Linked DNA regions of Frondihabitans sp. PAMC 28766. The protein of the gene in region 2 binds, or shares a complex with, the protein of the main gene of each other region. Links are inferred from orthologs where the notes say so. Each region holds a gene or a part of one and is shown on either strand. Other genes may lie near its edges. The genes, in order: smc and AX769_RS11110.

What was found.
Region 1: the proteins of AX769_RS11110 (region 2) and smc are in contact, whole or in part, in a crystal structure (PDB 3ZGX), measured with the Bacillus subtilis proteins. The link is inferred for Frondihabitans sp. PAMC 28766 from one-to-one orthologs.

What each region holds. Positions count from the first base shown.
Region 1 is NZ_CP014513.1:3,241,074-3,256,838, forward strand. Bases 4,794-8,823 are described here. They hold smc (chromosome segregation protein SMC), read right to left. Parts: upstream 8,513-8,823; coding sequence 4,994-8,512; downstream 4,794-4,993. Other genes in these bases: AX769_RS15475 (PrsW family intramembrane metalloprotease), read right to left, coding at 4,794-4,923; AX769_RS15485 (hypothetical protein), read right to left, coding at 8,608-8,823. In the rest of the region: ffh (signal recognition particle protein), read right to left, coding at 1-681; signal recognition particle-docking protein FtsY, read right to left, coding at 713-1,582; AX769_RS15465 (TerC family protein), read left to right, coding at 1,804-2,796; AX769_RS15470 (histidine phosphatase family protein), read left to right, coding at 2,923-3,543; more of AX769_RS15475, read right to left, coding at 3,640-4,793; more of AX769_RS15485, read right to left, coding at 8,824-9,000; mutM (bifunctional DNA-formamidopyrimidine glycosylase/DNA-(apurinic or apyrimidinic site) lyase), read right to left, coding at 9,710-10,699; rnc (ribonuclease III), read right to left, coding at 10,711-11,454; rpmF (50S ribosomal protein L32), read right to left, coding at 11,539-11,742; AX769_RS15505 (DUF177 domain-containing protein), read right to left, coding at 11,812-12,348; AX769_RS25740 (DUF3488 and transglutaminase-like domain-containing protein), read right to left, coding at 12,422-14,131; AX769_RS25745 (transglutaminaseTgpA domain-containing protein), read right to left, coding at 14,071-14,691; AX769_RS15520 (DUF58 domain-containing protein), read right to left, coding at 14,684-15,721. UniProt on the Bacillus subtilis protein: Required for chromosome condensation and partitioning.
Region 2 is NZ_CP014513.1:2,298,600-2,313,277, forward strand. What follows is about bases 5,407-8,349. They hold AX769_RS11110 (ScpA family protein), read left to right. Parts: upstream 5,407-6,420; coding sequence 6,421-7,278; downstream 7,279-8,349. Other genes in these bases: AX769_RS11115 (SMC-Scp complex subunit ScpB), read left to right, coding at 7,268-7,891. In the rest of the region: AX769_RS11080 (beta-galactosidase), read right to left, coding at 1-751; AX769_RS23945 (substrate-binding domain-containing protein), read right to left, coding at 867-1,904; AX769_RS11090 (CTP synthase), read left to right, coding at 2,010-3,737; AX769_RS11095 (NUDIX hydrolase), read left to right, coding at 3,727-4,329; site-specific tyrosine recombinase XerD, read left to right, coding at 4,376-5,392; AX769_RS11125 (prephenate dehydrogenase), read left to right, coding at 9,085-10,173; cmk ((d)CMP kinase), read left to right, coding at 10,201-10,992; ribosome biogenesis GTPase Der, read left to right, coding at 11,032-12,552; AX769_RS11140 (hypothetical protein), read right to left, coding at 12,580-13,068; AX769_RS11145 (hypothetical protein), read right to left, coding at 13,065-13,325; AX769_RS11150 (hypothetical protein), read left to right, coding at 13,565-14,116; AX769_RS11155 (helix-turn-helix domain-containing protein), read right to left, coding at 14,113-14,547; AX769_RS11160 (MFS transporter), read left to right, coding at 14,616-14,678. UniProt on the Bacillus subtilis protein: Participates in chromosomal partition during cell division. May act via the formation of a condensin-like complex containing Smc and ScpB that pull DNA away from mid-cell into both cell halves.

The DNA.
Region 1 (15,765 bases), 940 kb from region 2 along the record:
CGCGTCGATGACGAAGAGCACCTCGTCGGGGTCGACGGCCTTGCGGATGTTGGAGGCCTGCTTCATCAGGTCGGCATCGACGCCGAGACGGCCGGCGGTGTCGACGATGACGGTGTCGTACAGCTTGTCTTGGGCGAACTTCACGCCGTTCTTCGCGACCTTGACCGGGTCGCCCACGCCGTTGCCGGGCTCGGGTGCGAAGACCGGCACACCGGCCTGCTCGCCGACGACCTGCAGCTGGGTGACCGCGTTCGGGCGCTGGAGGTCGGACGCGACCAGGACGGGCGTGTGCCCCTCCTTCTTCAGCCACTTCGCGAGCTTGCCCGCGAGGGTCGTCTTGCCGGCGCCCTGGAGGCCGGCCAGCATGATGACCGTCGGCGGGCGCTTCGCGAACTCGAGGCGGCGCTGCTGGCCGCCGAGGATCTGCACCAGCTCTTCGTTGACGATCTGGACGACCTGCTGGGCCGGGTTCAGCGCCTTGTTGACCTCGTCGCCGAGGGCACGCTCGCGGATCGCGCCAGTGAAGGCCTTGACCACGTCGAGCGACACGTCGGCGTCGAGCAGGGCGCGGCGGATCTCGCGAACGGTTCCGTCGACGTCGGCCGGGGAGAGTTTGCCCTTGCCGCGCAGGTTCGTGAGGGTCTGCGCGAGGCGGTCAGAGAGAGATCCGAAGGTTGCCATGGTCTCGCCAGTTTATCCGACGATGGGAGAGCTACCCGACGAGGTTCTGCACGAAGACGTGCGGGGTGAAGCCAGTGAGGTCGCCGATCTTCTCGCCCTGGCCCACGAGCTTGATCGGAATGCCGGTCTGCTCTTGCACCGCCAGCACGAAACCGCCGCGCGCGCTGCCATCGAGCTTCGTGAGCACCAGCCCGGTGACGCCGGCGTGCTCGATGAAGGCCTCGGCCTGAGCGAGGCCGTTCTGACCCGTCGTGGCGTCGAGCACCAGCAGAACCTCGGCGATCTCGGTCTGCTTCTCGACGACGCGCTTGATCTTGCCGAGCTCGTCCATCAGCCCCGCCTTGGTCTGGAGACGACCGGCGGTGTCGATGATGACGATCTCGATGCCCTCGTTCATCGCCTTCTCGACGGTCTGGAAGGCGACGGACGCAGGATCCTGGCCCTGGGCCTGCGGCTTGACGATCTGCGCGCCCGCCCGCTCGGCCCAGGTGGCCAGCTGCTCGACCGCAGCCGCACGGAAGGTGTCGGCCGCGCCGACGACGACCGAGCGGTCGAAATTGCGGAGGAACTTCGCGAACTTGCCGATCGTCGTGGTCTTGCCGACGCCGTTCACGCCGACGACGAGCACGACGGCCGGGCGGTTCGAGAGCTTGAGGGTCGGGTCGAGCTTCGACAGCCGCTCTTCCAGCGTCTCGCGCAGCATGCGCTTGAGGTCGGCGGGGTCGGTGGTGTTGTAGCGGGCGACCTTCTCGCGAAGGTCTTCGGTGATCTGCTCGGTGATGTCGGGGCCGAAGTCGGCGCCGATGAGGGAGGCCTCGAGGTCGTCCCACGTGGTGTCGTCGATCGCCTTGCGACCGAACACGCCGCGGAGTGCGCCTGAGAGCGACCAGGGATTTGCCATGGGTGCAACTTTAGCCGGGGCAGTGCGTTCGCTCTGACGCCCCGGTAGGCTGGGGACGTTGAAGGGGAGTATTCCCGTCTGCGGTGCGTCGTCAGTACGGATCAGATCGTTCTGGTCCCGGTGCATCGGCCTCGACTCCGGTTGTCAATCCGGTCGTGCGGGGCGGAAGAGACCTTCAGTACCCGAGTGTGCCTCACCGCGCGCCGTACTGAAGGAGCCGCATGGAAACCCCGTTCTACGTCTGGGCCCTCACGATCCTCTTCGTGCTCGGCCTGCTGATCTTCGACTTCTACAGCCACGTGCGCACGCCGCACGAGCCGACCATCAAGGAGTCGGCGACCTGGTCGATCGTCTACATCGCGATCGCGATCCTGTTCGGCGTCGGCATCGGCGTGACGAGCGGCTGGACTCTCGGCGGCGAGTACTTCGCCGGCTGGATCACCGAGAAGGCCCTCAGCGTCGACAACCTCTTCGTCTTCCTCATCATCATGACGAGCTTCGCCGTGCCGCGGATCTACCAGCAGAAGGTGCTGCTCGTCGGCATCGCGATCGCCCTGGTCTCACGCGGCGTGTTCATCGCCGTCGGCGTCACGATCATCGAGAACTTCGCGTGGGTGTTCTATGTGTTCGGCGCGCTGCTGTTCTGGCTGGCGTACAGCCAGGTGCGAGGCGGCCACGGCGACGAGAAGGAAGAGGGCGACAGTCGGCTGATCCGGATCCTGCGTCGCGTCGTGCCCACGTCGGACGACTACGACGGGCAGAAGGTCACCACCAAGGTGAACGGCAAGCGCATGTTCACGCCGCTTCTGCTCGTGATGCTCGCCATCGGCTTCACCGACGTACTCTTCGCGCTCGACTCGATCCCGGCGATCTTCGGCCTCACGCAGGACGCGTTCATCGTGTTCGCCGCGAACGCGTTCTCGCTGCTGGGGCTCCGCCAGCTGTACTTCCTGATCTCGGGCCTGCTCGAGCGGCTGGTCTACCTCGCTCAGGGCCTCGCGGTGATCCTGGCCTTCATCGGAGTAAAACTCGTCTTCCACGCGTTGCACGTGAACGAAGTATCCTTTATCAATGGCGGTCGTCCCGTCGACTGGATCCCCGAGATCCCCATCAGCGTCTCTCTCGGATTCATCGTGCTGACGATCCTCGTCGCCACCGTTCTCAGCCTTCGCAAGTCGACTGCGGATGCACGACGCGCCGAGCTCGCCTCCTGACACCGGTTCGACCGGCGCCGGGGGCGCACGGCTTTCACATCCATCGTCGGATCGAGGGCTGTGAAGCCCCCGCTCCCCCGCGCCACTGGCGCGGGTCATCGAACAGCGAAGAAGACACCGAAGAACATGCGCCTCGAACTGATCCGTCACGGACAGACCGACTGGAACCTCCACGACCAGCTGCAGGGCTCGTCGGACATCCCGCTCAACGCGACCGGCCGCGAGCAGGCGCACGCCGCAGCCGAGTTGCTGCGCCCCTACGATTGGGCGGCCATCGTCTCGTCGCCGCTCATGCGGGCTCGCGAGACCGCCCAGATCATCGCCTCGCAGATCGGCATCGAGCTCGGTGACGCCTACCCCGAGCTGATCGAGCGCGACTACGCGTCGCGCGAGGGTACCGTCGCGGACGAGGCCATCCCCGACGAGCCCGATGCCTCTTTCCCCGACATCGAGACCCGCGAGTCGGTCGCGGCGCGCGGCCTCGGCGCCCTCGAAGACATCCGCGACACCCGCCTCCCCCTCGACGACGACGACGCGAACATCGTGGTCGTCTGCCACGGCACCATCATCCGCTTCACCCTCGCCGCCATCCTCGGCCGCGAGGTCGGCCACATCCACAACGCGGCCGCCAACACCGTCGAGTGGGTGGACGGCGAATGGCGCGTGCTGACCGTCAACGGCGAGCCCGTCGACAGCATCGCGGACGAGCTCGACGAGGTCGCGACCGTGGTGGGCGACCAGGGCTGACGCGCCTTCGCCGCGGTCAGCGGCTCAGACCCTCGAGTGCGCACACCGCGACGGACCTGGGCCGACAGTCGTGTCCGGGCTCGAGGGTCGTGGCGATCAGACGTGGCGGCCGGGGCGAGGTGTGGCGTCGACGGGGCTCTGCGGCGGCGTGCTGTCGACCGGAGCCTCTGCCGGCGGCGTCGTGTCAGTCGAGGTCTCCGACGGCGGCGGGCCGTCGACCGGAGCACCGGCGGGCGGCGGCGCGTCGAGGGATGCCTGCCACGGCGAGCGCGCCTGGGCCCACGGTGCCGGAGCGGACGGCGCCGCGACGGGTGAGGGTGCGGGCAGCTGCCGGGCCGGCAGCGCGGCGGATCGCGGCGCGGTCTCCCACGCAGCCCGAGCGGCATCGAGGGCGGGCTGCTGCGGCGCCTGCCACGCGAGGGGTGGCGGCGAGGGCGGCCCGAACGGCGGAGGGGCCAGCCACCAGGCGACGGGCAACTGGAACTGCCACCGCGCCCGACGAGCGACCTTGATCCAGATGAGCCCTGCGCCGACGATGACGCCGGGATACACGAGGAAGACCACCAAGGGCGCCAGGAGGATCTGGAAGGACGCGAAGGCGGGAACCTGCAGGAGGCCCGCACCACCGTCCCAGAGCCCGTGTGCGAGGGCGACGCCGAGGTACGCGTAGACGACCCGCCAGGTGATGCGGAAGCGACCGTTTCGCGACGACGAGAAGAGCGCGGCGCCGAACAGCGCCGTGTACAGCGGGTGCAGCACGGGCGTCAGGATCGCGCGGGTCGGCACGAGAACCAACACGGCGCCGAGGTGCGACAGGTGCAGCTCGGCCGGCGGGTTCGCGTAGAAGTTGTAGGCGTACGAGAGATCTTCGAGCGCTGCGAAGCCGAGCCCGACGGCCCCGCCGAGGAAGAGGCCGTTGCGCATGCTCTTGTCGGCGAGCTTCCGTGACACGAGCACGACGGCGAGGATCTTCGCCAGCTCTTCCGAGATGCCGGCGAGGGCGAGCACTGTGATGCTCGGGGCCGTGCCGACGCCCGGCGCGGCCTTCGTCAGCAGCGAGTCGAACGTCGAGCCGAGAGTGACAGCGATGAGGCCGCCGAGACCGAAGGCGAGCAGGAGGCGAGACATCGTCATCGTGTCTCGCGGCCCGATCCTGTAGGCCATCGTGTAGACGAACGCCACGGCGACGGTCACGGAGCCGACCAGCAGGCCGACCGTCACATCGGCGCCGTTGTGCAGCAGCATCGCGCCCACGACGATCAGGTAGACGAACAGCACGGCGCCTGCGGCTCCGATCCAGAGCCCGCCGAAACGCCCGATCCACTTGTGGTTCGGTCGCTCTGCAGGCACCCAGATGGGCGGTGGCCAGTATCCCCTCACCCTCGAAGGCTACCTGCCGCGTGCTGTGAACGCCCCGCCCCGTTCGGGGCGAACCACGCCGAGGGCAGGATCACGCGGATGCGGGCTCGGTCACGACGCGCTGCCCCACGACGGCGGACACGCCGTCCTGTCGCATCGACACGCCGTAGAGCGCGTCGGCGATCTCCATCGTGCGCTTCTGGTGCGTGATGACGATGAGCTGGCTGGACTCGCGGAGATCCTGGAAGATCGTCAGCAGGCGGCCGAGGTTGGCGTCGTCGAGCGCCGCCTCGACCTCGTCCATGATGTAGAACGGCGAGGGCCGCGCCTTGAAGATCGCGATCAGGAGGGCCACGGCGGCCAGCGATCGCTCGCCGCCCGAGAGCAGCGAGAGCCGCTCGATCTTCTTGCCGGCGGGCTTCACCGTCACCTCGATGCCCGTCTCGAGGAGGTTCTCGGGGTCGGTCAGCTGGATGCTGCCCGAGCCGCCGGGGAAGAGGATCGGGAACACCCGGTTGAACGCATCGCGCGTGTCGTCGAAGGCGGCCTGGAAGATCGTCTGCATCTTCTCGTCGATCTCGTCGATGATCGTCAGCAGGTCTTTGCGGGTCGAGGTGAGGTCGGTGAGCTGGTCGGTCAAGAACTTGTGGCGCTGCTCGAGGGCGGCGAACTCTTCGAGGGCGAGCGGGTTGACGCGGCCGAGCTGGGCGAGGGTCCGCTCGGCCCTCTGCAGGCGGGCCTTCTGCTCGTTGCGGTCATAGAGCGTGGGTTCGTCGCCCTCTCCGGCGGCGGGGATCTCGACGTCGGGGCCGTATTCGTCGACCAGGACGCTCTCGACGAGACCGAGCTCGGACCCTGCCCTCTCGAGAAGGCTGGAGAGGTGCAGCTTCTTCTCGTAGATCTCCATCTCGAGGCCGTGCACGTTCTCGGTGACCGAGTGGAGGCGCTCGCGTAACACTCGCTCTTCCGCACGCAGTGAGGCGAGCTCGGCGTTCTGTGTCGATCGCTCGCCCTCACGCTCGGCGAGCACGGCCCGTGCTTCGGCCACCGAGCCGTCGACCGCGTCGAGCACAGCGGGCAGGGCGTCGAGCACGGAGGTCGTCGCGGCCATCTGCCGCTGGCGGATGACCGTCTGTCGGGCCTGCTCTTCGGCGGCAGCGCGCTGCTCGTCGAGCTGACGCTGCAGGTCTTTGGCGCGCGACGACTCGGCGCGAACCCGCTCGCGGATCGTCTCGAGCTGGATGCGCCGCTCGATTTCGACGCCGCGGGCGTTCTCGACCTCGGCGAGCATTCCGTCACGCTCGGAGACGTCCAAGATCGGGCGCGGCTGTGAGCTGTATTCGTCGGCGGCAGCGACGGCAGCGGCGACCGCACGCTCGGCCTGGTGTACCGACTCGACGGATGCCGACAGGGCGCCGGCGAGTCGCTCGGCCTCGGCCTCGGCCGCCTCGAGCTGCGCCCGCAGACGGCCGGCGCGCTGCCCGTGCGCGGCGAGACGGCTCTCGTGCTCGCGGGCGGCAGCCTGCGCCTCCTTGGCCGCGGTGCGGGCCGCGGCGAGCTCTTCACGCGCCGTGCCCAGTAGCCCCGCAAGACGCTCGATCTCGACGCTCACCGTCGTCAGCGCCTCGGCGGCGGTGTCGCGCTCGGCGACGAGCTCGAGTCGCGACCGACCGCCGGCAGAGCCGCCGCGCACGACGAAGTCGGTGAGCACCTCCCCCGCCCGAGTGATGACAGTGACGGGCACGGCGCCGCGCGCGAGAGCGGCCGAAGCCGCCCGCGCGGCCCCCAGATCGTCGGCGATGACCGTGGCCGAGAGCACCCCCAGGATGCCATCGGGCGCCTTCACGACGGAGACAGCGGCGACGACGCCGGCCGGCAGCGCCACGTCGGCCCGGGTCACGGGGCGCGCGGGGCTCCCCACGACGACCTCCACCCGGCCGAGCTCCTCGGCCGTGACGTGTTGCACAGCCCCCACCGCGGCGTCGAGGTCGTCGGCCAGCACCGCGTCAGCCACCGAGCCGAGGGCCGCGGCGATCGCGATTTCGTAGCCTGCATCGACCTGCACGTGCTCCGCGACGAGCCCTTGCACACCGGGCCGGCCTGACTTCACCAGGGCGCTCGAGGCGTCCTTCTGGTCGAGGGCGAGCGACAGGGCGCTCGTTCGGGCCGCCAGCGAGTCGCGCTCGCGCTCGGCGGTGTGGAGGGCGTCGCGGAGACGGTCGGCCTCGCCCTGGGCCGTCGTCGCACGCGCGTCGGCCGCGGCGGTGATCGCGTCGTGATCGACGTCGGATCCTGGTGCCTCGCCCTCGTCTTTCTCGAGGGCGGCGAACTCGGCGCGGCTGGTCTCCAGACGCGCCTGGGCCGCCTCGAGCGCATTGGTCTGCCGCAGCTGCTCGCCTCTGACCGCTGCGAGCTTGGAGCGCGCGACCTCCACGGCCCCGGCGAGCCGGGCGACCTCGAGGTCGTGCTTCGAGACGAGGGCGCTCTGCGCGGCGATCTCCTCGTCGAGGGAGTCGAGCGAGGCACGGGCGGTGGCAACTTCGGCTGCGGCCTGGGCGACGGCCAGCTCGGCTTCGGCCACGCCCGCCTGCAGGCGCTCGGCCTCGTCCTGCGCGTCGGCGACCATCCCGGCCGAGACGCTGGTGGCGACGCCGGGAGCGTCGGCCTGCTGCGCGAGCAGGGTGAGCTTCTGATTCGCGAGGCTGAAGAGGCTGCGGAGTCGCTCCTGAACGGATTCGAGGCCGAACGTGACTCGGCGGGCGTCGTCGACCGCATCGCCGACCATGGCCTGCTCGAGCCGCTGCTCGCGCAGCTTGTTCTGGTCGAGCTGCTCTTGCAGCACGATGCGCTCGCTCTTGCGCTCGTTCTCGTCTTTCGACTGCGCCGTCAGCACGGCTCGCAGCTGCACCACGTCGTCGGCGAGCAGTCGCGCCTTGGCGTCGCGCGCCACGGCGGCGATTCCCTGCGCCTCGCGGGCGATCTCGGCTTGGCGGCCCAGCGGCTTCAGCTGGCGCCGGATCTCGCCCGCGAGGTCACTCAGACGCGTGAGGTTGGTCTGCATGGCCTCGAGCTTCCGCAGCGTCTTCTCTTTGCGGCGCCGGTGCTTCAGGATGCCCGCGGCCTCCTCGATGAACCCGCGGCGCTCTTCCGGCGTGGCGCGCAGGACGGCGTCGAGCTGCCCCTGCCCCACGATCACGTGCATCTCGCGGCCGAGGCCGGAGTCGCTCAGAAGCTCCTGCACGTCGAGCAGCCGGCAGTTGTCGCCATTGATCGCGTACTCGCTGCCGCCGTTGCGGAAGAGCGTGCGGCTGATCGTCACCTCGGTGTAGTCGATCGGCAGCGCGCCGTCGGCGTTGTCGATGGTCAGGATCACCTGAGCGCGGCCGAGCGGGCCCCGGGTCGAGGTGCCGGCGAAGATGACGTCCTCCATCTTGCCGCCGCGGAGAGTCTTCACGCCCTGCTCGCCCATCACCCAGGCCAGCGCGTCGACGACGTTGCTCTTGCCCGAGCCGTTCGGCCCGACGACGCACGTGACCCCGGGCTCGAAGGCGAACGTGGTCGGCTGGGCGAACGACTTGAAACCCTTGAGGGTGAGGCTCTTGAGATACATGGCCGCCCCCTCTCGATCCTGCCGTCGCGGTGTGAGGGGAGTTTAGCGGCGCGGCGCCAAAACTCCGGCAACCGGCACACGCTCTAGCCCGCGGACTAGAGCGCACGCCGGTCTCCGGAGCGCGAGCGCGGCAGCCCGCCGGCGAGGAGACGCCGTGCCAACTCGTCGGGGTTCCGGGCGACGGCGTAGTCCCACCGCACGACCCGGCGTACCTCTGGCTGTGCTTCCAGCCGGTTCTGCCGCCGTTTCTCGTCGGCGACGGCCTGGGCGGCCGTTCGGCCGCGGAGGAAACGCTCGTCGCTGTACTTCCAGTCGCCGTCGAATTCGCCCGCGATGCCGAAGTCCGGCCACCAGAAGTCCGCGAACATCTTGCCCTGACTGTCCCGGAACAACTGCTGCAACACGGGCGCGGGAAAGCCTCGAGCCGCCATGCCGATGCGGCTGAAGGACTCACCGGGATACTCGGCCTTCTCCGACGCGAAGGCCAAGCCGGATTGAGCCGTGCCCAGACGGCGAGCCGACGGACGACGGGCCAACTGCAGTTCGATGTCCTCCCGGGTGAAGAGCCCTCGTGCAGCCCGTGATCGAAGACGAGCACCGCGGCCTCGAACGGGTTGGTCAGCGCGATGTCCGCCGCCGTTCGCGCCGGTGATGTCACTGACAAGCCATCCCAGTCGCGGGCATCGGCGTCGACCAAGTCGCCCGGCCGGCGTCGCACACGAGTGGTGCGGTTTGTCGTGGTTCGGGATGGATCGATGACATCGACGAGTGCCGGCCAGCCATCGTGCGTCGGAAAACCCCACGCGGCGGCGGCAGACCAGTGTGAGACGACCACGCGCCCAGGGAGTCTGTCGACCGTCGCGCGTATCCGCACGATGAACCGGTCACGTGGCGAGAGAGCATGCCACGCCCCCGATTCCAAGTAGACGCCAGGCGCCACTCTTGTCAGAGAACCGTGCTCCGCACGTCGACGGAGATCTCGGTCGTCCCGGTAGGTGACGACGATGTCGGACGAGCGGATCGGCTGGTGCGAGGAGTTCATCTCAGCATCGTGACGAATCAGGCCTGGGCCCGGGGGCCGCAGAGCAGATCTGTGGAGAAGTAACGAGAGTGTGGATAACCCGCCGCCCCAGCAACACTCCTGTCAGCGGCGTGTGCTCTATTCCGCGGGCTAGATCTTGTGCCGGTCGGCGGAGTTCAGGGGCTGAGGCGCTGGCAACGCGGGCAGAAGTGGCTGCCGCGGTTCATGAACTGCACGCGACGGATGGGTGTGCCGCACCGGGGGCACGGCTTGCCCTGCTGCCCGTAGGCGTTGAGGCTGTGCGAGAAGTAGCCCGACTCGCCGTTCACGTTCTTGTACTGCTCGTCGAAGCTGGTGCCGCCCTCGCCCAGTGCCTTGTAGAGCACCGCGCGGATCTCGATGAGCAGCAGCGCCACCTTCCGCGTCGACAGCGTGTCGCCCTGCTGGTCGAAGTGGATCTTGGACGCCCACAGCGACTCGTCCGCGTAGATGTTGCCGATGCCCGAGACGAGGGTCTGGTCGAGGAGGGCCCGCTTCACGCCCGAGCGGCGCGCGCGCAGGCGACGCGAGAACGCACGCTCGTCGAAGGCGGGGTCGAGCGGGTCGCGCGCGATGTGGGCGACCTGGTGAGGGATGCGCAGGGCCCAGGCCTCAGGATCCTGATCGGTCAAGGTCTCGGGCACGGAACCGACCGCGGGCGTGTGGCCCAGCAGACTCGACCCCGAGTAGCCGGCAGGTGCCCCGTCGGGCACCGGCACGGTCGCGTCGAGAGCCATCGAACCGAAGATCCGCTGGTCGACGAAGGCGAGGCTGCGCCGGCCGAGGTCGGGGTGGACGACGTCGAGGCGGATGCGGAGCAGGCGGTCGGAGGACGACCCCAGCGCGGGATCGCGCAGCAGCACCTGACCGCTCATGCCGAGGTGGGCAACGAGCGCGAGCGGTTCGGGCGCCACCGTGGCCGGTGCGAACGGGAACCAGAGGAACTTGCCGCGGCGAACGGCGGAGAGCAGCGTCGCCCCGGTCAACCTATCGACGAAGTCGTCGGCGGGGCCGTCGTGGCGGCGCAGGGATCGCGGCTCGAGGATCTCGACGTGCTCGACCACGGCGCCGGTGACGGCGGGATGAAGGCCGGAGCGGACGACCTCGACTTCGGGGAGTTCAGGCAAGCGGCGGCGGCCTAGATCGAGTCGGGCGAGTCGGCAGGAGCCGACAGCAGCGTCCACGCCTCGAGAGCTGCCGCCATCTCGGCGGTCTTCTTGCTGCTGCCGGTGCCCGACGCGATCTCGTCTTTGCCGAGGCGCACGACGGCGTGGAAGCGCTTGTCGTGGTCGGGGCCGGAATCGGTGATGACGTAGTTGGGCATGCCACGACCGAGCGACGAGGCGAGCTCTTGCAGGCTGGTCTTCGGGTCCATCGCGGCGCCGAAGCGCTCGGGGTCGGCGAGCAGGGGGGCGATCAGGCGCATGACGAGGCTGGTGGCGGCGACCGGGCCGGCGTCGAGGTAGGTCGCACCGATGACGGCCTCGACCGTGTCGGCGAGGATCGAATGCTTGTCGCGGCCGCCGGTCATCTCTTCGCCGCGGCCCAGCCGAATGTACTGGCCGAGCCCGATGATGCGGGCGATCTCGGCGAGGGCCACGGTGGACACGAGACTGGCGCGCCGCTTCGCGAGATCGCCCTCGTCGAGGTCGGGGTTCTCACGGAAGAGCATCACCGTCACGGCTTGGCCGAGGATGGAGTCGCCGAGGAACTCGAGGCGCTCGTTGTTGCCGATGCCGCCGTGCTCGTACGCGAACGAGCGGTGCGTCAGTGCCAATTCGAGCAGCTCGGGGCTGAGGGCGACATCGAGGAACGACACAAGATCAGCCCGGTCAGGGGCACTGTCGACGGACGGTGCTGAACCTGACTCGGGCTGACTCATGAGGTGATGTTACTGCGCTGTGCGGGCCGCGAAGGGGCCCTCGTCAGCCGCGAAGCTCGCCTAGCGAGTCGCGCCTGCAGCGATTCAGACGTCGGCGACCTTGCGGCCCTTGTACTCCAGGTACAGAGCGGTGCCGGCACTGTCTTCGACGACCTTCGCGCGGTGCGGGAGGCTGTAGACGGTCTTGCCGCCTTCGATGCTCTTGACGAGCGTGACGGGCGCGGCCTTCCACTGCGAACGGCGGGCGTGCGTGTTGCTGCGCGACTGCTTGCGCTTCGGAACTGCCATGACTGTCTCTTCTCTGTTTCGTACTGATCTGTGTTGCTCGGCGGCCCGCCGTCAGGCGTAGGCGCACGATCAATCGGTGGGCTTGGGGTCTCCGTCGGCCGTCACACCGTCGCCGACACGCTCGGTGAGCTCGGAAAGCTCTCCCAGCACGGCCCAGCGCGGGTCGAGCACTTCACGGGGGTGGTAGTCGACCATGTCTTCCACGCGCTCGCCCGTTTCGGGGTCGAGACCTGGGCAGTCAGGCCGGCAAACCGGTTGGAAGGGCAGTGAGAGAACCACTGCATCTCTCACCACTGGTTCAAGATCCACGTGATCGTCTTGAACCCGGTAGTCGAAAGCTTCGTCGTCAGAGTACGCGAAAAGCTCGGCGAAATCGACCTCGACACTCTGGTCGATCGGTTTCAGGCATCGGCTGCACTCGCCAACGGCCTCTGCCGACACGTGCCCCGACGTCAGGAGACCGTCGTGGAGCACCTCGATGCGCAGGTCGATCTCGAGCGTCGAGCCCTCCGGCACGGCGATGAGGCCTTCACCGAGCTTGGCGGGCACGACCAGGTCGAGCTCGCTCTCGCGCATCTCGCCCGGGCGGTGCACCAGGTCGTACACGGGAACCGTGTAGGGGGTCTTTTCGAAATGAGGCACGAGGGTCAATTGTACGCCCACAAGCCCCGTGCCGTCATCACTGTGCCGGGCGGGCTCTCGGTTCGACGAAGAGGCTGCGCGGCGCCAGCGTGGCGCGGGCCCGGGCGGCCGGCGACGAGTGCGACCGGAGCCCGCCGAGAACGACCCGAGCGGCGTCGTGCACCGACGCTGCCGCCGGCGAATCGCCGAACCGCTCCATCTGCACGGCGGCCAGCAGGGCGTCGACGGCCTCCTCGGCATCCTGCGACCCGGCGACCAGCGCTCGGAACCGTTCGGCCAGCACCTGGGGGGTCTCGCCGGGGTCGGCGGAGATGCCGAGGTCGCGCGCCGAGTCGACCACCTCGCGCCACGAGTCCAGGGCCGCGTCGGGCGGGCCCGAGCCCAGGCGCCGCCGCCGCCGCGAGGTGCGGAGCCACCAGGGCGTGAGAGCCAGCAGGATCAGCACTACGAGACCGGCGACGCCGAGCGGAAGCGAGTTCGTCGACGAGGTGCCGGCGGCCTGGGCGCTGGACGTGGCTGCCGCCGAGGTGGTGGGCACCGCCAGCTGCGACGGCGCGGCCGTAGCGGTCGGCACCGGTGTGTCGGAGGTCGACGGCGAGGCGCTGGCGCTCGGCGAGGCGCTGGCCGTCGCGCCGTTCTGCTGGAGGTAGGCGGCCGTCGTGCCCTGCCCCACCGTCGGCTCGAACGGCACCCAGCCGAGCCCCTGGAAGTAGAGCTCGGGCCACGTGTGCAGGTCGTCGCTCGTGACCGTCCAAGCCCCGGTGCGGGGGTCCTGCGTGCCGGGGAGGAACCCGACAGCGATCCGGGACGGGATCCCGAGGGTGCGCGCCATGACGGCCATGGCCGACGCGAAGTGGACGCAGTAGCCGCTCTTACGCTTCAGGAAGACCTCGATGGCGTCGAGACCGGTGCCGTCGTATCCCTCGCGCACCGGTGTCGTCGTCGAGTACGTGAAGTCGCCGTCCCGGAAGTAGTCCTGCAGGTCGACGGCAGCGTCGAACGGGTTGGCCGCCCCCTGCGTGACCTTCTTGGCGAGCGTGCCGATGTCGGCGGGCACACCCTTCACGTTCGTGTACGCCGAGAGGTCGGCCGGCGTGTCGCCGAGCGATTTGACGATCTGCGCGCGGGTCGGGTTCACCGGGCGCGACGTCACCGTGTAGTGCAGGCCGGGCGTGCTCTCGGACGTCGAGCGGACCGTCACCCCGGAGGCGTCGACATACTTCCACTTCTGGTCCACCCCGACGACCTTGGTGGCCGGGACGGGGATGGGCAGATAGGGGCTCCGCAACAGACTCACCGACACCTTGGTCGACTCGGTCGATCGGCGCGTCGACTTCGAGATGCCGGGCGCGGGCGGCAGTTTCGTCACCGTGTCGGCCGCCTTCAACGACACCTGCGCCGGGCTCCACCGCCGCCCCGAGAAGTCGACGAGGTCGACGAGCTTCAAGTACTCCCCCGCCGACGACGACGAGGTGTAACTCAGCACGTCGACTGAGGTGCCGCGGCGGAGGTCGTCGCCGAGATTGATCGCCGGGTTGACGCCGGTCGAGATGCCCGCGCCCGTGTTCGCGTCCTGGAGCACCGTCGACAGCGACGACGGCAGCAGGCTCGTGACGATGCCGGCGACCGCAAGGGCTGCGACGCCGGTGACCAGCGTCGCGCGGGAGGGGCGCCGCCCGGTTGAGATCAGGAGGACGGCGGCGTAGCCGACGACGGTGACGACCACCCAGAACCAGTTGGGCGACACCCCGGGATGAGCGACGGGACGGCGAGGACGACCACGAAGACGACGCCGGTGAGCGTCGGGATCCTGCCGGCACGTGCCAGGAGGTCCACGACGATCGAGGCGGCGGCGACACTCGCGATGACGACCGCCAGGATGGCGGGCGAGACCGTCACCGGCGCCTGGCCGGCCACGATCGTCTCGTTCGCCTGCTGCAGCAGAAGGCGCACCCGCTCGGCCGTCTCGCTGGTGGGGATGAACCCCAGGACGGCCGTGCCGCCCGACACGGTCACGACGCAGGCGATCGCCGCCACCACGAGGCCCGCGACGTAGACGGCCACCACCGGCCAGTGCACCGCGCGGGCCGACGCCATCGCCGCGAACACCAGGGCGGTCACGAACGCCACGCCGACGAGCCAGCCCGAACCCTGGAAAAGCGGCCCGAGGCTCGCGATCGAGGCGAACAGGGTGAACCAGAGGGCGAGCGTCAGCCCCCAGCGGGCGTGCCCGGGGGCGAAGCGGGCGGGTAGTTCGCCACCACCGTCGGACGCAGGCGGCGCGGGTCGGGTGACGAGGTCAACCACCGAAGACCCCCGCTGTGCTGAGCACCAGTGCGACGTCGCTGACCGAGTCGGCGTCGACGACGTGCCAACCGTCGGCTCGCAGGGCCGACGCGACGGCCGACGGCGAGTCGGCGGCCGTGTCGTCGGGCACGAGCGGGTCGAGGTCGAGGTGCACGACGACGGCGACACCGCTGACCCCGGGGCCACGAGTGCGGCCGAGCTGTTGCCGGTCGGCGTCGCCGAGGCTCGAGACGATTGCGATGACGGGCTCGCGGGGCGACGCCTCCGGGCTGCGGTCGGACGAGTCGTCGTCGAGCTCGAGGTCGGCGAGCAGATCGAGGAAGAGCGGTGTCGTCGACGGGTCGTGCACGGCGACCGTCGAGCCGTCGAGGGTGACCACGCGGGTCTGCGACCCCGCGAGCCCGTACGCCACGGCGATCGACGCGGCGGCCGAGACCGCCCACTCGAAGCCGTCGCTGACCGGCCGACCGGAACCGAGCGCAGGATGCCAGTCCCTCCAGTTGGCACTCGCCACCGGCACGATCACGCGGGTCGAGGGCAGCCCGTGCTGCTCCTCCTGCCGCACCATCAGTTCGCCCTGGCGCGCCGTGGCCTTCCAGTGCACTCGGCGCATGGCGTCGCCGCGGCGGTACTCGCGGGTGATCGGGTCGTCCTGGCCGCCGGTCTGGCTGTGATCGCGTCGCAGACGAGAGCCTTCGCCGAGCGACCGGCTCTCGCGCCCGAAACCGATGGGCACGACCTCGGGCAGCACCGTCAGCTCGCTGCGCCCGGGCACGGACACGAGTCGACGTGCCATCCCGAACCCCTCGACGACATCGACGAGGGCCGGGCCGACGCGATGACGCCCGCGGGGCAGGTCGTCCAGCACGAACGACACAGTCGAAGACGAGCCCGCCGGAATCGTCGTCACGACGCCTTCGCTCGAGTGCATCCGTCGCCAGCCGACGGTGTCGCGCACCCGCACCGACACCGCGCCGACCGATCCCGGCGCCCTGACGGTGACGCTCTCGAGCACCGACCAGCCGGCCACCGCACGATCGGGGTGAACCGGCGCGACACGACGACGGTGGGGAC
Region 2 (14,678 bases):
TGCAGGTGGTGACGAACTGGTCGGGGGTCGAGTATTCGCGGACGATCCCGGCCTGCCAGTGGATGAAGTCGTTCGTGAGGTCGGCCTGGTAGCGGCGCCATTCGAGGTCGTACTGCGGGAAGGAATTGTTGTCGGGCCGCCAGAGGTCGTCGAACGAGGTGAGCCGGTGCGACCAGTAGGTCAGGCCCCACTCCTCGGTGAGCGCCTCGGGCGTGCCGAACTTCTCGCGCAGGCGATCTGTGAAGCCGTGGAAGACGTGGTCGTTGTGGAAGAGCACGAGACCCGGCTCGTTGTCGACCTGGTAGCCGACGACGGCAGGATGCGAGGCGTACGTCTCGACGACCTTGCGGATGACCCGCTCGGCGTAGTGCCGGAAGACGGGCGAGACGTAGTCGATCTCCTGCCGCGCGCCCCAGCCCATCGGCACACCGGTCGCCGTGTGGGCTGCCAGGTCGGGGTGCAGGGTCTGCAGCCACGGCGGAATGGCGTAGGTCGGGGTTCCGAGGATCACCGAGATGCCGCGCTCGTGTGCCGCGTCGAGGGTCGGGCGCAGCCACTCGAGGTCGAACTCGCCGTCTTTCGGCTCCCAGGTCGACCAGACCGACTCGCCGACGCGGATCACGGTGAAGCCGGCCTGCTGCATCAGGTCGAGGTCGTCGGCCGGGTCCCGCTCGGTGCGGTACTCCGGGTAGTAGGCGGCTCCGAAGAGGAAGCGCTCGGGCGTCGTGCCGGGGTTTTCGGGGTGCGTCATTGCAGCGGGACTCCATTGTCGAGTGGGATTCGTTAGCGGTAACAATCGGCGACAGATGTGCTGTTACCGGTAACTGCTGAGTGAAGATACACGGCTCGGAGGGGTGTTGCAAGCGCTATTCGGAAATCGGCGCCGGGCCGGTCGACGAGCGCACAAGGATCTCGGTGGGCACGGCGTGCTCGTTGCCGAGAGGGGTCTCGCCGTTGATCCGGGCGAGAAGACCGGCGAAGACGAGCCGCCCCTGCTCGGCGAAGTGCATCGGAACCGTCGTCAGCGGCGGCTGCTGGAAGGCCGCCTCGGCCTGGTCGTCGACGCCCGCCAGACTGACGTCGTCGGGCACCCGGAGACCTGCGCCGTGCAGAGCCGACAGGGCCCCGATCGCCATCAGGTCGTTCGCGGCGAACACGCCGGTGACGCCGGGAGTTGTGCGCAGGATCCGATTCATCGCCTCGAACCCGCTGGCGGGCCCCCAATCGCCCGCCACCGTCGTCGGCTGCGCGAGGCCTGCGGCCTCGACGGCGCGGATGAACCCGGCCGCCCTCAGTCGCGCTGCCGGCCAGTCGGACGGACCCGAGATGTGCGCGAACGACCGGTGGCCGAGTTCGATCAGGTGCTTCGCGGTGAGCGCCCCGGACTCGAAGTTGGCGTTGCCCGGGCCGACCGCCTCGGCGCCCTCGTTCTCGATGTAGACCGGTACGCGGAAGCGTGTGCGGTCGAGCGCGAGCCGGAGGTCGTCGTTCGGGGTGAAGGCGATGACGCCGGCGAGATCGCGCTGGTTCACGAGGTCGATCGCGGCTCGTGCCGACCGCGGATCGAGAGGGTCCATCGTCACGATGTCGAGCACGAAACCCGCCTCGCGGGCGGCGGCCGCAGCAGCGCTCAGGGTGGTCACGGGGCCGTACTGGGTCATTTCGTACGCGAGCGCGCCGATGCGCATGCTGCGCCGCGTCGCGAGCTCGCGGGCCGCCGAGTTCGGCTGGTAGTCGAGGTCGACGATGGCCTTCTCGACGAGTTCGCGACTGCGATCGGAGATGTGGTGACCCTTGATGTGACGCGACACCGTCTGGTGCGACACGCCCGCGACGCGGGCGACGTCGTAGATCGTCGGGGCACGGCCCGACTCGCCGCTCCGGGCGGAATGTGTTTCTGTCACCGGCCCTCGATCCGACGGATGCCGGCCGCCGTCGACGGCCTGAGCCGAGAGTAGCGGTCGCTCGGCCGATACACGCTTGTAACGTGACACGCTCGGCGGTGAACGATGAGTGACGTAGGATGGAAGCCCGTGGTGGTCAATCAGAACTCGGACTCGGTCGGTACGAAAACGACGAAGCACATCTTCGTCACAGGGGGCGTCGTCTCCTCCCTGGGCAAGGGCCTGACGGCTGCCAGTCTCGGCAATCTGCTCACGTCTCGCGGCCTCCGCGTCGTCATGCAGAAGCTCGACCCCTACTTGAACGTCGACCCCGGCACGATGAACCCGTTCCAGCACGGCGAGGTGTTCGTCACCGACGACGGTGCCGAGACCGACCTCGACATCGGCCACTACGAGCGCTTCCTCGACATCAACCTCAACCAGGGCGCCAACGTCACGACGGGCCAGATCTACTCCACCGTCATCGCAAAAGAGCGCCGCGGCGAATACCTCGGCGACACCGTCCAGGTGATCCCGCACATCACCGACGAGATCAAGCGCCGCATGCGCCTGCAGGCGAGCGACGAACCGCAGCCCGACGTCATCATCACCGAGGTCGGTGGCACCGTCGGCGACATCGAGAGCCAGCCCTTCCTCGAGTCGGCCCGCCAGGTGCGCCACGAGCTCGGCCGCCAGAACGTCTTCTTCGTGCACGTGTCGCTGGTGCCGTTCATGGGCGCCTCCGGCGAACAGAAGACCAAGCCCACCCAGCACTCCGTCGCAGCGCTCCGCGCCATCGGCATCCAGCCCGACGCCCTCGTGCTGCGGAGCGACCGCCCCGTGACCGAGTCGAACCGCCGCAAGATCGCGCTGATGTGCGATGTCGACGAGCAGGCCGTCGTCAACGCCCGCGACGTGCCGAGCATCTACGAGATCCCCGAGATGCTCAACGAGCAGGGGCTCGACGGCTACATCATCGAACACCTCGGCCTCGGATCGAAGGCCGGCGAGGTCGACTGGAGCGGGTGGCAGTCGATCCTGACCAGTGTCCACGACCCCAAGCACGAGGTCACCATCGGCCTGGTCGGCAAGTACATCGACCTGCCCGACGCCTACCTCAGCGTCACCGAGGCTCTCAAGGCCGGCGGGTTCGCGCACCAGACCAAGGTCAACCTGCGCTGGATACCCTCCGACGACTGCGAGACGCCCGACGGCGCAGCGAAGGCCTTGAACGAGGTCGACGGCATCTGTGTGCCGGGCGGCTTCGGAATCCGCGGCATCGAGGGCAAGCTCGGCGCTCTGCGCTTCGCCCGCGAGAACGCGATCCCCGCCCTCGGCTTGTGCCTCGGCCTCCAGTGCATGGTCATCGAGTACGCCCGCAACAAGGCGGGCCTGGCGAACGCCTCGTCGTCGGAGTTCGACCCCGACACCCAGTACCCCGTCATCGCGACAATGGCCGAGCAGGTCGACATCATCGCCGACGGAGACCTCGGCGGCACCATGCGCCTGGGGCTCTACCCCGCGGCCCTCCTGCCGGGTTCGCTCGCGGCCGACCTGTACGGCGCCGACACCGCCTCCGAACGCCACCGCCACCGTTACGAGGTCAACAACCACTACCGCGAGCAGATCGCCGACGCCGGTCTCGTCTTCTCGGGCACTTCGCCCGACGGCCACCTCGTCGAATACGTCGAGCTCGACCGCTCGGAGCACCCGTACTACATCGGCACGCAGGCCCACCCCGAGCTGCGGTCGCGCCCGAACCACGCGCACCCGCTGTTCGCCGGGCTCGTGGCGGCGTCGCTCGAGCGTCAGAACTCGTCGCGACTGTTCGAGGTGGCCGACAGTGCCCAGTGATGCCGTGGCCGCTGCGACCGGTGCCGCCGACGGCCTCTTGCAGGATGACCACTTCGACGTCACGATCACGGCCACCGAGACGCCGTTCGTCGGCGCGGTCTGGAACATCCGCCGCGACGCCTTCGACTACAACGGGGCCACCATCAAGCGCGAGTACGTCGAGCACACCGGCGCGGTCGCCGTCCTCGTGCAGGACGACGAGGGGCGCGTGCTGATCATCAAGCAGTACCGCCACCCCGTGCGCTCACGCGACTGGGAGCTGCCAGCCGGCCTCCTCGACATCCCCGGCGAAGAGCCGCTGGTGGCGGCGAAGCGCGAGCTGGCCGAGGAGGCCGACCTCCAAGCATCCTCGTGGCAGCCCCTCGTGACGTTCAACACGACACCCGGCGGCAGCGACGAGCGCCTGTTCGTCTTCCACGCGACCGGAGCCTCGGCGACCGACGCGGCGTTCGATCGCGAGGCCGAAGAGGCCGACATCGAGAAGCGCTGGGTCGAGCTCTCCGACATCGTCGACGGTGTGCTCGCGGGCCGTCTGCACAACTCGATCCTCTCGATCGCGGCGCTCGCGCTCCACGCGAAGCAGGGCCGCTAGCCGCACGAGTACGCCCATCCCTCTGGGCACGCTTATCCTTCTCGGCATGAGCCCCTTCGACGACGCCCGCAGCCGCTATCTGCGGCACGTGACCGTCGAGCGGGGCCTGTCGCCGAACACGGTGGCGGCGTATCGGCGCGACCTGGCGCTCTACCAGACTTTTCTCGACGAACGGGGGGTGCAGGATCCTGCGCTCGTGTCGAGCACGGACGTCGCCGAGTTCCCTGCCGCCCTGGCCACTCGCGCCCTGCCGCTCGGAGCGTCGTCCATCGCCCGCGTGGTGTCGTCGGTGAAAGGCTTTCATCGGTTCATCGCCGCCGAGGGCATCGTCGCCGACGACGTCACCACGACGACGCGGCCGCCCAAGCTGCCGGCCCGCCTGCCGAAGGCGATCACGGTGGCGCAGATGGAGGCGCTGCTCGCGGCGACCGACGGCGACGAACCGACGCGGTTGCGCGACAAGGCGCTGCTCGAGCTGATGTACGCGACCGGCGCGCGCGTGTCGGAGGCGGTGTCGCTCAACGTCGACGACGTGATCTCGCTCGGGGGCTCGGGCGTGGACGCCGATGACGTCGAGGTCGCTGACGGCGACGTGGTGCGCCTCTTCGGCAAGGGCGGCAAGCAGCGGATCGTGCCGGTCGGGAGCTACGCGCGGCGGGCGCTCGACGCCTACCTCGTGCGGGCGCGGCCGTTGTTCTCAGTGCGGGGGAGCGCGACGCCTGCACTCTTCCTCGGCGTGCGGGGCGCGCGGGTCTCGCGGCAGAACGCCTGGCTGATCATCAAGGCAGCGGCAGAGCGGGCGCAGCTCGGGGTGGAGGTCTCGCCGCACACGCTGCGGCACTCGTTCGCAACGCATCTGCTCGAGGGCGGGGCGGACGTGCGAGTCGTGCAGGAGCTGCTGGGGCACGCCTCGGTCGCGACCACGCAGATCTACACGCTCGTCACGGCCGACGCCCTGCGCGACGTCTACGGGCAGGCGCACCCGCGGGCGCGCTGGCGCCCGGGCGAGCGCGAGGCGCGCGAGCAGGATGCCAGGCAAGCCGAGACCGGTATCGGCGCCTGACTCGGGGGTTGCCCGGTGCCTTCGGCCGAACACGGTGTCGGCGACGGGGCCCGCGGCGGCACGCCGGTAAGATCGGGGGCGTGAGTACGACGCCGAACCCGAGCTCTGACGACCGATCCGGTGTGATCGACGCCGCCGTGACCGCGTCGACCGGCACAGCGGCGTCAGCGAGTGCCCCGCGCGGAAGCGCCGTCCCCGCAGTCGGCGAGGGCATCGGCCCGACCGGGCGCCCGCGCACCGAGTTCGCTGTGCCCGCACCGTTGTCGAGCCACGGCCCGGCCCGCATCATCTCGCTCTGCAACCAGAAGGGCGGGGTCGGCAAGACGACGACCAGCATCAACCTGGGGGCCTCGCTCGCCGAATACGGTCGCCGCGTGCTGGCCGTCGACTTCGACCCGCAGGGCGCCTTGAGCGCCGGTCTCGGGGTGCAGACCCACGACGTGCCGACCATCTACGACCTGCTGATCGGCACCGTCAAAGACCCTCGCGAGGTGATCCAGTCGACCGGCGTGCCCGGCCTCGACGTGATCCCCGCGAACATCGACCTGTCGGCTGCCGAAGTGCACCTGGTCAACGAGGTGGCGCGCGAGCAGATCCTGTCGCGAGTGTTGCGGAAGGTGCAGGCCGACTACGACGTGATCCTGATCGACTGCCAGCCGTCGCTCGGCATCCTGACCGTCAACGCGCTGACCGCGGCGCACGGGGTGCTCATCCCGCTCGAATGCGAGTTCTTCGCGCTGCGCGGCGTCGCCCTGCTCGTCGAGACGATCGACAAGGTGCGCGACCGCCTCAACGAAGACATCGAGCTCGACGGCATCCTCGCCACGATGTACGACTCCGCACCCTGCACAGCCGCGAAGTGCTCGAGCGTGTCGTCGACGCCTTCGGCGACAGCGTGCTCGAGACCGTCATCTCGCGCACCGTGAAGTTCCCCGACGCGTCGGTGGCGGCCTCGCCGATCAACCAGTTCGCGCCGTCGCACCCGGCCGCCGAGGCGTACCGCCAGTTGGCGAGAGAGTTGATCGCCCGTGGCGCAGCCGCCTGAGATCGCCGTCTCCACCGATTTTTCGGGCGACGTCTCGGCCGACGTCGAGGCGTCGACGGACACCTCGTTCGCGGTCAGCCTGTCCAACTTCTCGGGCCCCTTCGACCTGCTGCTCTCGCTGATCACGAAGCGCGAGATGGACATCACCGAGATCGCTCTCAGTGCCGTCACCGACGAGTTCCTGTCGTATCTCAAGGGGCTCGATTCCGATGAAGAGCTCGACAAGGCGAGCGAGTTCCTCGTCGTCGCCGCCACTCTGCTCGACCTCAAGGTCGCCGGCCTGCTGCCGCAGGGCGAGCTCGTCGATGCCGAAGACGTCGCCCTGTTAGAAGCCCGCGACCTGCTGTTCGCGCGACTGCTGCAATACCGCGCCTTCAAGCAGGCCGCCGAGTGGTTCGCGACCCGCGGCGAGACCGAGGGGTCGCGCCACGCGCGCAGCGTGCGACTCGAGCAGAAGTTCAGGGTCTCGACTCCCGAGCTCGTCTGGACGCTCTCGGCCGACGACTTCGCAGCGCTCGCCGCAATGGCGCTGATGCCTCGCGAGGTCCCGACCGTGGGGCTCGACCACCTGCATGCGCCCCTCGTGAGCATTCGCGAGCAGGCCGCGATCGTCGTGTCGATGCTCCGTCGCGGTGCTGTGATGAGCTTTCGTGAACTGATCGACGGCATCGATGTGAAGGGCGTCGTGATCGCCCGTTTTCTCGCGATCCTCGAGCTGTATCGCAACGCGTCGCTGACCTTCGAGCAGGTCGAACCGCTGGGTGAGCTCACCATCCGCTGGACGGCCGAGCACTGGACCGAAGAGAACCTCGCCAACCTGGGGGCCGACTATGACGGATGAGACCACCCCCTCTTCGGATGCCGCCGACGTCGCGATGCCAGCCCCCGGTGTCCCGATTGCGCGCACGCTCGAAGCGATCCTGATGGTGGCCGACGAGCCGCAGAGCCTCGTCGCGCTGGCCACCGCTGTTGGTGCGCCGGTCCCCGCTGTGCGGCAGGCCATCGAGACCCTCGTCGCCGATTTCGACGGGGTCGCAGGCCCCGACGGTGCCCCGACCCAGCGCCGCGGCTTCGAGCTGCGCGAGGTGGGTGGCGGCTGGCGCTTCTACGTGCGCGAAGAATTCGACCCGATCGTGCGCGACTTCGTGCTCACCCAGAACCCGACCCGCCTCTCGCAGGCCGCTCTCGAGACGCTCGCCGTGATCGCCTACAAGCAGCCGATCACCCGCGGCGCGATCGCGCAGATCCGGGCCGTCAACGTCGACTCCGTCGTGCGCACGCTGCTCGGCCGCGGGCTCATCACCGAGTCGTTCACCGACGCCGAGACCGGCGCGATCAACTACGAGACGACGGAGCTGCTGTTGACCCACCTGGGCATCAACTCGATCGACGATCTGCCCCTCATCTCCCCTCTGCTCGCAGACGGCCAGGGAGGGTTCGACGATGGCGTCTGACAGCCAGGGCGAGCGCCTGCAGAAGGTCATGGCCGCCGCAGGCATCGCCAGCCGTCGGGTCTCCGAAGACCTCATCGCCGCGGGGCGCGTCACCGTCAACGGAGTGGTCGTCACCGAGCCCGGGCGCCGAGTCGACGCCGCCGTCGACAAGGTCGTCGTCGACGGGCAGGCCGTGCAGCTCGACGCCTCGCGGCGCTATCTCATGCTGAACAAGCCGGTCGGAGTCGTGTCGTCGCTGCGTGACGAGCGGGGCCGCCCCGACCTCACACACTTCACGAAGCACTACCCTGAGCGCCTCTTCAACGTCGGCCGGCTCGACGCCGAGACCAGCGGCCTCCTCATCCTGACGAACGACGGCGAGCTCGCGCACATCCTGGCGCACCCGTCGTTCGGCGTGCTGAAGACCTACATCGCGAAGGTGCAGGGGTCGATCACCCCAGCGACCGCGAAGAAGCTCATCGCCGGCATCGATCTGGAGGACGGCCCGATCGCCGCCGACTCGGCGCGAATCGTCGATCGCGGCACCGGCCAGGCGGGCGGCACGAGCATCGTCGAGATCACGCTGCACTCGGGTCGCAACCGCATCGTGCGGCGGATGCTCGACGCCGTCGGCCATCCGGTCGTCGACCTCGTGCGACGGCAATTCGGGCCGTTGCACCTCGGTGGCCTGCGGGTCGGCGAGGTGCGCGACCTCACCCGCGACGAGCTCGGCGAGATCTTGACGATCGCGCGCGACTCGGGTGTCGCTCCCGCGTCGGTCGATGCCGCCTCCTCTGACTCTGTCTCTGTCTCATCTGCGAGCGCCGTGGCGGCCGAGGCGCTGGCCGAGGCCGACGACGCCTCCGGGGTGCACCTCGTCGCCGACGTCGAGGACGACGCCGCGGAGTCGGAGAAGGAGTACTACGACGAAGACGACGACGAGTACGAGCCCGAGACGGATGCGCGCGACGCGAGCCGTCGTCGCGGTGCCGGTGCCGGGGTCGGGGTTGCGGGCTCGGCAGGTGCCGGCGCCGAGCGGAGAGTGCCCAAGAAGCAGTACGACAGCGACGGCAACCGCCGACGAGCGGTGAACGGTGACGTCACCGGTGGTCGTGCCCCCGCCGGGGCGGTGCGTCTCACGGCGGTGCGCCCAGCCGGCGCGCGGAAGTCCGCCGCGAGCAGGACCGCCGCCGCAGGGGTGGCGGGAGCGTGCGATGACCGAGCCTCGCCGGCTCGAGGGCACGGTGCGCGTCGTCGGCAGCGGCCTGCTGGGCGCCAGCATCGGCCTCGGCCTGACTCAGCAGGGCGTCGACGTTGTGCTCGATGACGCGTCGCCTGCCGCTCGCAACCTCGCCATCGACTACGGCGCCGGGCGTGCAGCTCGCGACGGTGACGCACCCGTGCTGATCGTCGTCTGCGTGCCGCCCGACGTCACCGCCGAGATCGTCGCTCGCGAACTCGTCGCGTACCCGGAGGCGCTTGTCACCGACGTCGCGAGCGTGAAGGTCGCCCCGCTGCGCGACCTGGTGGCGGGCGGCGCCGACGTCTCGAGGTACATCGGTTCGCATCCGATGGCCGGCCGCGAGCGCGGCGGCCCGATCTCGGCTCGCGCCGACCTCTTCGTCGGGCGACCCTGGGTCGTCGCCGGACACGACGGCATCACGTATCGGGCGGCAGCGCCACTCGAAGACCTTATCCTCGACCTTGGTGCGACTCCGATCGAGATGACCCCGGAGGAGCACGACGCCGGGGTCGCCGTCGTCTCGCACGCCCCGCAGGTGGTCTCGTCGCTGATGGCCGCGCGTCTGCGCGACGCGTCGGACGCGTCGCTCGGCCTGGCGGGCCAGGGAGTCCGCGACGTCACCAGGATCGCCGCCTCCGACCCCGCCCTGTGGGTGCAGATCCTGGGGGCGAACTCGCAGCGAGTCGAAGAGGTGCTGCGCGAGCTGCGCGACGACCTCGACGACGTGATCGACGCGCTGGCGGCCCCGTCGGATCCTGGTGCGCTGAAGACCATCGCCGAGACCATCGGCTCTGGCAACGCCGGTGTCGCCCGTCTGCCGGGAAAGCACGGGCAGTCGACCGTCTTCACCCAGGTCGTCGTGATGGTCGACGACAAGCCCGGCGAGCTCGGCCGACTCTTCACCGAGATGGGCGAGATCGACGTCAACCTCGAAGACCTGCGCCTCGAGCACTCGCCCGGCGCTCAGTTCGGCCTCGCCGAGGTGAGCGTGGTGCCCGAGCACGAAGAACGCCTGATCGACGACTTGGCCAAGCGTGGCTGGACCGTCGCCGGGCGCTGAACCACCACCGAGAGAAAGCTTTACCGCATGAGCCCCACCGACCCGAGCCTGCCCGACGCCCCGAACACCTCGGAGGGTCTCGGCGAGTGGAAGGGCGACCTGTACGACCGCTTCCGGTCGTCGTCGCTCTACGGCTCGACCGAATTTCGACCCGTCGTCGTCGCCGTCGACGGACCGGCGGGCAGCGGGAAGTCGAGTGTGAGCAGGGCCGCCGCGCGGGCGCTCGGTTTCGACTATCAGGACACCGGGGCCGCGTACCGGGCGTTCGCACTTCACGCCGTCGAGTCGGGCGTCGATCTGACCGACGCCACCGCTGTGATCGGGTCGATCGACTCGTTCGAATACGAGATCGGTACCGACCCCGACGACTACTTCGTGAGAGTCGGTGACCGTGACGTGACCGACGCGATCCGGACGCCCCGCGTCACCGCGTCGGTGGCGAACGTCTCGAAGATCCCCGAGGTGCGGGCGTTCTTGGTCGAGCTGTTCCGTCGCGTGATCCAGGCGACCGCGAAGCCCGGCATCGTCACGGAGGGGAGGGACATCACGACGGTGGTGGCGCCTGATGCGCCGGTGCGGATCCTGCTGACGGCCAGCGAAGAGGCTAGAATGGCGAGGCGTTCCGCAGAGGTCACGGGGCAGAGTGCCGAAGAGACAGCCAGGCAGCTCGCCACGCGCGACCGGCAGGACAGCAAGGTAGTCGACTTCATGACAGCCGCCGACGGCGTCACGACCCTCGACTCCACCGATCTCGACTTCGACCAGACCGTCTCGGCTGTGGTCGAGCTCGTACGGGCCGGGGCCAGCCAGCAGGGCTGAACCGGGCCCGTCCGGCACCAATACTTCAAGGAGCCCTCGATGGCAGACACTGATTTCACCTCCGACGAGGGGCCCGAGCTCGACGACTCGATGGTCGAGCGTCTGCAGACCATCGACGAGGCCGATGCCGAGCAACGAGCCTCCGCTCTCCGACAGGGGCTGTCCGACTACGAGCTCGACGAAGAAGACCTCGATGTGCTCGAGGCCGGCGACTGGGACCCGAACGCGATCACCTACGCCCCGGCGCTGCCGGTCCTGGCCATAGTCGGCCGGCCGAACGTCGGCAAGTCGCAACTCGTCAACCGCATCCTCGGCCGTCGTGAGGCCGTCGTCGAAGACAAGCCGGGCGTGACCCGCGACCGCGTCTCGTACAAGGCCGAATGGGCCGGCCGCCGCTTCACCCTCGTCGACACCGGCGGGTGGGAGCCCGACGCGCTCGGCATCGACGCGTCGGTAGCCATGCAGGCCGAGGTCGCCGTCGACCTCGCCGACGCCGTGCTCTTCGTGGTCGACGTCAACGTCGGTGCGACCTCGACCGACGAGCACGTGGTGAAGATGCTTCGCGCGACTCACAAGCCGGTCATTCTTGTCGCGAACAAGACGGACGACGACCGCAAGGCGATCGAGGCCTCGGAGCTGTGGAGCCTCGGCCTCGGCGAGCCCTTCCCGGTCTCGGCGCTGCACGGCCGCGGCGTCGCCGACCTTCTCGACAAGGCGATGAACACCCTGCCGGCTGTCTCGAACGTGGCCAAGGAGGAGATCGGCGGGCCCCGCCGCGTCGCCATTCTCGGTCGTCCGAACGTCGGCAAGTCGTCGCTGCTCAACCGGGCAGCGGGCGAAGAGCGTGTCGTCGTCAACGAGCTCGCCGGCACGACTCGTGACCCCGTCGACGAGCAGGTCGAGATCGGCGGCCGCATCTGGACGTTCGTCGACACCGCGGGGATCCGCAAGCGCGTGCACCTCCAGCAGGGTGCCGACTTCTACGCGTCTCTCCGCACCTCGGCCGCGCTCGAGAAGGCCGAGGTCGCGGTCGTCGTGCTCGACGTCACCGAGCCGATCTCGACGCAGGACCTGCGCATCATCGACCTCGTGCTCGAGTCGGGCCGCGCGCTCGTGCTCGCGTTCAACAAGTGGGATCTCCTCGACGACGACCGTCGACGTTATCTCGAGCGCGAGATCGAGCAGGATCTCGACCACGTCTCGTGGGCCCCGCGCGTCAACATCTCGGCGAAGACCGGTCGGCACCTCGAACGCCTCGTGCCGGCCCTCGAGCTCGCGCTCGAATCGTGGGACACCCGCATCCCCACGGGCAAGTTCAACGCGCTGCTTGCCGAGCTCACGCAGGAGCACCCGCACCCGGTGCGCGGTGGCAAGCAGCCCCGCATCCTCTTCGGCACCCAGGCGGCCAACCGCCCGCCGACGTTCGTGCTCTTCACCACAGGCTTTTTGGACCCGCAGTACCGCCGATTCATCACGCGGCGTCTGCGCGAGATCTTCGGCTTCGAGGGCACCCCGATCAATGTCAACATGCGAGTGCGGGAGAAGCGCAAGCGCTCGTAACGCACTTCCGGTTTCGATCGGCACCCTCTACACCTCGTCGTGGAAGCGCCGGAGCGTCGCCATCAGGCGTTCGTCGGCGACGTGCCGCTCGGCAGCCAGGGTCGCGAGATCCCTCGATGCCGCATCGGACGCCCGGAGCAGTTCACGGTACGGCCGGGCACCGTCGGAGCCTTCTGCGTGGCCGGAGAGCTGTGCCGTGGCCTCGAGGAAGAGCGTCTGGGGCCGACGTGCTCGTTCGGCAATGCTCTCGACGGCTGTGACGTAGTCGCCGAGAGCCCGGAACTCGCAGGCTGCCCAGGTGTGCAGCGAACTCCACGAAGCGGCCGCTGCGTCGGTGTCGCCACGCCACGCGTCAGCGTCGTCGCCCGTCCAGACGTCTGGCACCTGCATGGTGGTGTGGCGGACCGTCAGATAAATGGCCTCTGCGTGGTCGCGCACACCGGCGAGTGTGGCCATGCGGTCGAGCAGGCCGTCGAGGTCGCCCGCGCCCGGATCGGCAGGCGTCCAGCCGGTCACCGGTCGGCTGCCCGAGCGGCAGCTGCGCCGAGGGCTTCCAGAGCGAACTCGGCGTGCGCCCACCGCGAGGAGAAGGCCGTCGAGTCGGCGCTGAGAGCCTCTGCCACGCGGGGGTGCCCGCACCCGTCGACATGGCGGAGGCGGCCAGGCGGGCCCGAGTGGGCGAGCCCGCCCAGAGCGAAAGCGAGAGCGAGAATGGCTTCCGAATCGAATCGGTCGTTGATCGCGCGTGTATCGGCCGCGCGAAAGTCGGACATGTCGGGTCAGGCGCGGAGGGCGCCGGGGATGGTGGCCTGCTGACCATCGGATGAGAGGTGGAACGGTGCCATGGGAAACCCCTTGCTGTGCAATGAACGAACCCGTCTGCGGATCCTGCGGCCACCGTATCGGCATGAGGAATGTCACACAACCCGATCTCCCAGGCTGTGGAGAACTTTTTTCCCGACACGATGAGGCACGATGGTGTCAGCACTTTTCTGATGGAGGACGACCGATCATGGCCACCCCGTCGCCGACCGGCGGCTTTGCGCTGGCGCACCGCATCGAGGCGCGCGCCGACGGCCTGTGGCGCACCCTCCGGATCGACCGCCTGGCTGGTGGTCGGCAGCGCGCCTACATCGTGAGAGAAGACATGCGTCGACACCCGATGACGGTTCGCGCCTTCAAGACGCTCCGCTGGCTGCTGCTGCTCGAGACGCTCGTCGGCGTCACGGCGATCGTCATCGCCGTCAGCCTCACCGCACACGGCGTCACCGTCGGCTGGGCCGTCTGGTTTCGAGCGACGGTCGTGCTGATGATCACGTTGTCGATCTACGTCTTCGCGTGGCGGGCCCAACTCGGCTACTACTGGGCGTATTCGCGGATGAAGCTGTTCAGCCGCATCTTCCCGGTCGTGACCGTGGTGATCGCGCTCATCCCGGGGCTCTACCCCGAGTGGATGGTAGTCGAGCAGCTGATCTTCTCCGGCCTCATGGTCGTGATCGCCGTGCTGCTGTCGACCGCTCACCTGCGCGCGGTCTTCCCTCGGCCGCCACGTCGCTCGGTTTAGCGGGGAGAGCGGCTCATCGACACGTCTGGCGTGTCGACGACGCGCCCGTCGCCGGTGACGAAGGCGATACTCAGCCGCTCACCACTTGAGGCTTCGGTGTATCGCCCGCCGAGCACCTGCGCGGCCGGCCGATGATCTGCACCCCAGCGGCCGAGGGCCGCCAGCACGGGCATCAGATCGCGGCCGGCTTCGGTGAGGAGGTACTCTTCCCGCTCGCGCGAACCGGCTTCGCGATACGTGTGGCGCGCGAGCACCCCTGCCTCGACGAGCGTGGTCAGGCGCGCCGTCAGGATGTCGGGGGAGACCCCGAGCGATGAGCGGAATTCGGAGAAGCGAGTGACGCCGTAGAACGCATCGCGCACGATCAACAGCGCCCAGCGCTCGCCGAGGACCTCGAGACTGCGGGCGATGCCGCAGGTGGGGTCGGGCAATGTACGAGGTGGCATGCCTCCAGTGTACCTCGATTGGCTTTTCGTATCCAGCCTGCTATGGTCGCCGCATGCCTTCCTCGAACCGCCTCTCGTTCTGGACGTGTGCCGCCGTCCTGGCCCTCGCGCTGTGG